Regions from separate parts of the Sporomusa aerivorans genome, predicted to be linked through region 2. Evidence: riboswitches for the same ligand, from Rfam matches in the RefSeq annotation. Region 2 holds a riboswitch; the other holds the start of a gene.
The links. Region 2 has a riboswitch for S-adenosylmethionine ahead of SATMO3_RS12160 (MetQ/NlpA family ABC transporter substrate-binding protein). Riboswitches for the same ligand answer to the same signal wherever they lie in the genome.
Positions count from the first base shown of each region.

Region 1: linked by a shared signal. The riboswitch ahead of metK (methionine adenosyltransferase) and the one ahead of SATMO3_RS12160 (MetQ/NlpA family ABC transporter substrate-binding protein) in region 2 are both predicted to bind S-adenosylmethionine.

Region 1 covers NZ_CP156926.1:3,543,242-3,546,509, forward strand. The annotation lists gene rpoZ (DNA-directed RNA polymerase subunit omega) at 1-67, shown strand, start outside; gene coaBC (bifunctional phosphopantothenoylcysteine decarboxylase/phosphopantothenate--cysteine ligase CoaBC) at 77-1,279, shown strand; SAM riboswitch class I at 1,333-1,436, shown strand; gene metK (methionine adenosyltransferase) at 1,505-2,695, shown strand; gene SATMO3_RS16955 (heavy-metal-associated domain-containing protein) at 2,774-3,001, shown strand; gene priA (primosomal protein N') at 3,224-3,268, shown strand, end outside.
Region 2 covers NZ_CP156926.1:2,596,603-2,599,870, reverse strand. The annotation lists gene SATMO3_RS12175 (HDIG domain-containing metalloprotein) at 1-113, opposite strand, end outside; gene hisZ (ATP phosphoribosyltransferase regulatory subunit) at 106-1,287, opposite strand; gene SATMO3_RS12165 (YerC/YecD family TrpR-related protein) at 1,287-1,607, opposite strand; SAM riboswitch class I at 1,817-1,922, shown strand; gene SATMO3_RS12160 (MetQ/NlpA family ABC transporter substrate-binding protein) at 2,055-2,876, shown strand; gene SATMO3_RS12155 (TetR/AcrR family transcriptional regulator) at 3,014-3,268, opposite strand, start outside.

The DNA of each region.
Region 1 (3,268 bases), 950 kb from region 2:
AATTGCCCTGGAAGAAGTAGCACAAGGCAAAATTACCTATGAGCGCACAAAAACAGGTATTAAATAGGAGTCGATAATGTCTGCAGGTCAAACTATTGTTATGGGTGTTACCGGCGGCATTGCCGCTTACAAAGCTGTAGAAGTCGTCAGTCGCCTAAAAAAGGCAGGTTATACTGTCCATGTCATTATGACAAAATCGGCCACCCAGTTTGTAACCCCGCTGACTTTTCGCGAGATGAGCGGTAACCCGGTGGTAACCGATATGTGGGAAGAACCCAAAACCTGGAATGTACAACATATTGCATTGGCCAGCAGTGCCGACCTGTTTTTAATTGCCCCGGCAACAGCCAATATCATTGGTAAGATCGCAAACGGCATTGCCGATGATATGCTCAGTACAACGGTTATGGCCACAACAGCCCCGGTACTACTTGCTCCGGCTATGAATACCAACATGTACTTAAATCCCGTTACCAGACAAAATCTGGCCAGGTTAGCGGAAATAGGCTATCACATCCTGGAACCGGCCGCCGGTCTGCTCGCCTGCGGGGTGGAAGGACCAGGCCGGTTGCCTGAACCGGCCTTTATTGTTGAAAAAGTAGTTGCTTTGTTACAAATGAGCAAGCAACTGTCCGGTAAACGGATATTGGTTACAGCAGCGGGTACTCGTGAGCCTATAGATCCGGTACGATATATTGGCAACCGCTCCAGTGGCAAGATGGGCTATGCTATCGCCCAGGCAGCAGCCGAACGAGGCGCCGAAGTAATCTTGGTATCAGGTCCGTCCGGCTTGCCAACTCCGCCGGGAGTAAGTGTCAGACGAGTGGAAACGGCATTGCAGATGCGAGATGCCGTTTTAGCTGAATTCGATACGGTAGACGCTGTTATTAAAGCCGCCGCCGTCGCCGACTACCGGCCGGAATTAGCGGCTGATCATAAAATAAAAAAAGACGGCGAAACATTAACAGTAAGTCTGATTAAGAATCCGGATATTCTGCTTGAGCTGGGCCAGAAGAAGAAGCAGCAGATCTTAGTCGGTTTTGCTGCGGAAACCCAGGAGCTTTTGCTACATGCCCGTGATAAATTAATTAAAAAGAATCTTGATCTAATTATTGCCAATGATGTAACTTTACCGGGGGCCGGGTTTAATGTTGACACGAATATAGTAAAACTAATTGACAAAAGCGGCCATGTGGAGGAACTGCCCCAGTTAAGCAAACAACAGATTGCCACTATTGTTATAGACAAAATTTGTGCAATGCTGACAAAATCTACTTGATTTTTTTCTCTATTTGTATTAAAATTTTTTTGTTATGAAAATTGCATATGCTATACTCATCAAGAGTTGGTGGAGGGACTGGCCCGATGAAACCGCGGCAACCATTTAGCAATGTCTAAAACGGTGCCAATTCCGGCGGATAACCGCAAGATGGGAGTGAAAACAAAATCACGCCTCCCTTTGCGGAGGCTTTTCTTTTTCAGTAGCTAAATTAGGAGGGACATTATGGAAAAAAAGCGTGTACTCTTTACATCCGAATCGGTAACGGAAGGTCATCCTGACAAAATTGCCGACCAGATTTCCGACAGCGTTCTTGACGCTATTCTGGCTCAGGACCCTGAAGCAAGGGTGGCCTGCGAAACGCTGGTTACAACAGGTATTGTGCATGTTGTAGGTGAAATCACCACCAACTGCTATGTAGATATCCCTAAAATTGTCCGGGAAACTATCAAAAGTATTGGCTACACCCGGGCGAAATACGGCTTTGACAGCGAAACCTGCGGTGTCTTAACCTCAATTGACGAACAATCGGCCGATATTGCCATGGGTGTTGATAAGGCACTGGAAGCCAAACAGGGAGATATGGACACAATTGAAGCCATCGGCGCCGGTGATCAGGGAATGATGTTTGGCTATGCCACCAATGAAACACCTGAATATATGCCGCTGCCAATTGCTTTAGCGCATAAACTGTCTCGCAGGCTGTCTGAGGTGCGTAAAAACGGCGACCTGACTTATCTCCGTCCGGACGGAAAAACACAGGTAACCGTAGAATATGAAGATGGCAAACCGCTACGTATCGATACCATTGTAATATCAACGCAGCACAGCCCGGATGTTGACCGCGATACAATCGAAAAAGATCTGATCGCTAAAGTTATTAGTCCTATTGTACCTGGTGAACTGCTTGATGCAAAAACAAAATATTATATTAATCCAACCGGCCGCTTTGTAGTTGGCGGTCCACAGGGTGATGCCGGCTTAACCGGGCGCAAAATTATCGTTGATACGTATGGCGGCATGGCCCGTCATGGCGGTGGCGCCTTCTCGGGTAAAGATCCCACAAAAGTTGACCGTTCTGCCGCTTACGCCGCCCGCTATGTTGCTAAAAATGTGGTGGCGGCCGGCCTCGCCGACAAGTGCGAAATACAGTTGGCCTACGCGATCGGTATCGCCCGTCCTGTTTCGGTCATGGTTGAGACGTTCGGCACGGCTAAAATCAGTGAAACGCAGATTGTTGAGCTTATTAACAAACATTTTGATCTCCGGCCAGCAGGCATTATTAAATCCCTTGACCTCAGACGCCCTATTTACCGTCAAACCGCCGCCTATGGTCACTTTGGCCGCACTGATATCGACCTGCCCTGGGAGCGTACCGATAAAGCCGACCTGTTACGCAAAGAAGCCAATCTATAGATATTTATTAATGAATTAATGGCTAATGGTAATACTAACATTGCTGGACACTCTATTCAGTACAAAGGAGGTATTCCATTGGCTACACAAACAAAAACCAAACAATCCGTTTACCGGGTGGGAGGCCTTAAAGGCGACCATTGCCGCGATCGTATTGAACATACGCTTTCACATTTGCATGGTGTTTCCTCTGTTAAAGTGGATCTGGCTGCCAAGCAGGTTGCCGTTAGCCATGACGAATCGGTAACTTCCAGCGGATATATCGAAGAAACCTTGCAATCACTCGGCTACTCCATCCAGGGTTAAAGGAGCAGATGTAATGAAGCTCCATTTTTCACCGCTAAGAAAGCGAATAAAACGTTATTTCAAACGATTGCCCATGGACACAGGTCTAGATTGGGAACTAGCCGCTTATTATCCGAAAAACCAGTAGCAGGTATTTACCACTTAGAAGCGAATATAAACTCTTAGATAAAAGGGGACTTATCAAGTCCCCTTCTCTTTATAATGAAATATTTAGGTGAAAAAATGTCAAATATCGCTCAAGTAATTGTAAATATTCCTGCCCGCAGT
Region 2 (3,268 bases):
TGCCAGAAAAGTGCTGCTTCGCCGGGAAGCAAATGCTGTCCGATAAATTGTCTGTCTGCTTCGGTTATCCGGGCCGTAAGCGCGGAAATCACCTGTTTAACCCGTTTACTCAATATAAATCAGCTCTTCATAACCTTGCTCACGGGCAGTTGTCTCAGCGGCCTGTTTCGCTGCCGCGGCTATTGCCAATTCCGCCCGCCGTCCTGCCTTCCGGTACTTGCCGGCAGCTTCAATTGCCTCAGAAAGTTTTCCTTCGGCCCAGGCAATATATAGATCCCGGCCGCGCACACTGACGCCGATCCCCTGCCGCTCCAGCGCCAACAGCACCCGCTCAATGCCCAGCGCGAACCCGGTTGCCGGGTTGGGATCCCCCAGGGAAGCAAGCATATTATCATAGCGTCCGCCGCCGCACAGCGGGAAGCCCAAACCGGGCGTATAGCCCTCAAATACCATGCCGGTGTAATAATCAAAATCGCGAATAATGCCAAGATCAAAATTAACGTAGCTGTCAACGCCGTAGCAGGCCAGCAGCCGCCGGATGTCGGCCAGATTGTCAAGTGCCGTCCGGCTAAGGTCATTGCTCACCAGTTGGTACGCCTTATTGAGCATATCTTCCCGGCCATGTAAGAGGGGAATTTGTTTTAGCAGCTCCTGCGCAGCCGGACTAAGGCCGCTTTGCGACAGAAGTTCGCCAAGGCCAACCAAATCCCGGGAAACCATGGAATATTTGATCTGCTGCTGATACTCCGGGCTTAATCCGCTTTCAGCCATAATCCCGTTGACAAAATCAACCTGCCCTAAGCTAATCTGAAAATTAGTCAGTCCTGCTTCCAGCATGGCCTCCACAGCCAGCGCCACCACTTCAGCATCCGCAACTGGTCCAGGCGCTCCTAAAAATTCAACTCCGGCCTGGTAAAATTCACACTGTCTGCCGGCCTGCGCCTGCTCATGCCTAAATACATTGGTAAGATAAAACAATCTAAGCGGCAGCGGCGTTTCCTTGAGCCTGGTAACCGCCACCCGGGCAATGGGAGTTGTTAAGTCCGGTCTAAGGGCAAGAATGCGGTTATTCTTATCAAAAAATTTAAAGACATTCTCTTGAATACTACTCCCTGTCCCTAATGTCAGAGTTTCCATATATTCAAAAGTCGGTGTAACTACCTCTTCATAACCCCATTGGGAAAAGAGTTCAGCAAGCGCCCCTTCCACGAGACGCTTCTGTTTGGCTTCCCGGGGCAATAAATCTCGTGTGCCATAAGGAATTTGCGGCACATAGTTCTTTTTCATTATTCTACTCCCTTCTTGTCTTCCTCGTCTGCGTCCAGCCGGGCCAGTACTGTCTTATAGCCGTCTGCTCCATAATAGAGGCAGCGCTTTACTCTGCTGATGGTTGCCGTACTGGCGCCGGTTGCCGCCACAATATCATCATAAATGACGCCTGCCTTTAGCAGGCGCGCCACTTCCAGCCGCTGAGCCATTGCTTTTAGTTCGCCAATGGTGCAGACATCCTCAAAAAACTGATAGCATTCTTCTTCATTTTGCAACTCCAAAATAGCCTGAAACAGCTGATCGGAAAGTTTGTCTTTTAACTTGGGATTTACCGGCATGGTACTACGCCTCCCTGTATTTCTTGCTTACTGTATATTTATTCGCTGCTTTACCAGATTTTCCTTCTTTATCTCTTTTTAACTTTATTTAATTAAAACATTTACATACTATACCCATTTTTTTGTTTTTACTACCGGGATTTACTTATAAAAATTCTATTGACAGCGTACATAACACCATGATAATATAATTTTTGTAAATTAAATACTGTTCATCAAGAGTTGGCTGAGGGAATGGCCCGATGACGCCGCGGCAACCATCGCATATGCGAACGGTGCCAATTCCAACAGGATTACTATCCTGGCAGATGAAGAACCGGGCAAATTAGCCTCTTCGCTCTGCCGAAGAGGCTTTTATTTTTTCCCTGAAAGGAGGATATTCTGACAACTTCTCCATCTGCTGCACACAATTCATTTACCTATTTATTTACCAGGAGGAATATTATTATGAAAAAAATCACCGTATTATTACTGACTGCATTACTGGCTCTGGCCACAGTGATTGCCGGTTGCGGCAGTAAAGAAACTCCGGCTCCCGCCGGTCAGGAAAAAAAGACGGTAAAAGTAGGAGCAACCGCCGTTCCTCATGCCGAAATCCTCAATGCTGTTAAACCCATTCTGGAAAAAGAAGGCGTCAATCTTGTTATTGTTGAAATGAGCGACTATGTCCGTCCTAATATTGCCGTTGCCGAAAAAGAACTTGACGCCAACTTCTTTCAGCACATTCCTTACCTGACAAAGTTCAGCGCCGAGCGCAAACTTGACCTGACCTACACTGCCGCCGTACATATTGAGCCTATGGGTATTTACTCCAAAAAAATCAAGAATCTTAACGATGTGCAAAACGGCGCTCAAATCGCCATCCCCAATGACCCGACAAATGGCGGCCGCGCTTTGGCGCTCTTAGCCAAGGCAGGCATTATTAAACTTAAAGAAGGCGTTGGCATTAACGCTACCGTAAAAGATATCGCCGATAATCCCAAAAATGTGAAAATCAGTGAACTTGAAGCTCCCCAATTACCACGCGCGCTCGATGATGTTGCCCTGGCTGTGATCAACACCAATTATGCCCTGGAAGCCAAGCTCGTACCCACCAAAGACGCTCTGTTTATCGAACAGAATGACTCCCCGTACGTTAATATCCTGACAGTTAGAAAAGGTGACGAAAATCGCCCGGAAATTCAAAAGCTGACGAAGGCTCTTACTTCACCGGAAGTGAAGAAGTTCATTACAGAAAAATACCTGGGCGCAGTAGTACCTGCATTCTAATATTAAAAACGGCTTGAACCTTAATAAGGTTCAAGCCGTTTTCCTTCCATCCGGTTAAAAAGTATATCTTTCCTCCCGGTTGAGGGCAAGATCGGCTTACGTTTGGTGAAGGCTCGGCGTAAGCCGTATTTTCTTCATTAATCCTGCCGGGCAACAACACCATAGAGAAAGATATCGGCAATACCGTTCGCCGATGTCTCTATAGATTCACCCTTCTCACCGATAAACCCTTGAAAAACCATCATAACAATCACACTAAACAAACCGTGAGCCGCTTTATGCACGTCACAAATACGGAGAACCCCCTGATCGATGCCCTCCTGCAGGATCTGTTCCAGTATGCTAGTCGTATGCTGAAACCGGGCCCGGTACTTTTCACGCTGCGCTTCAGT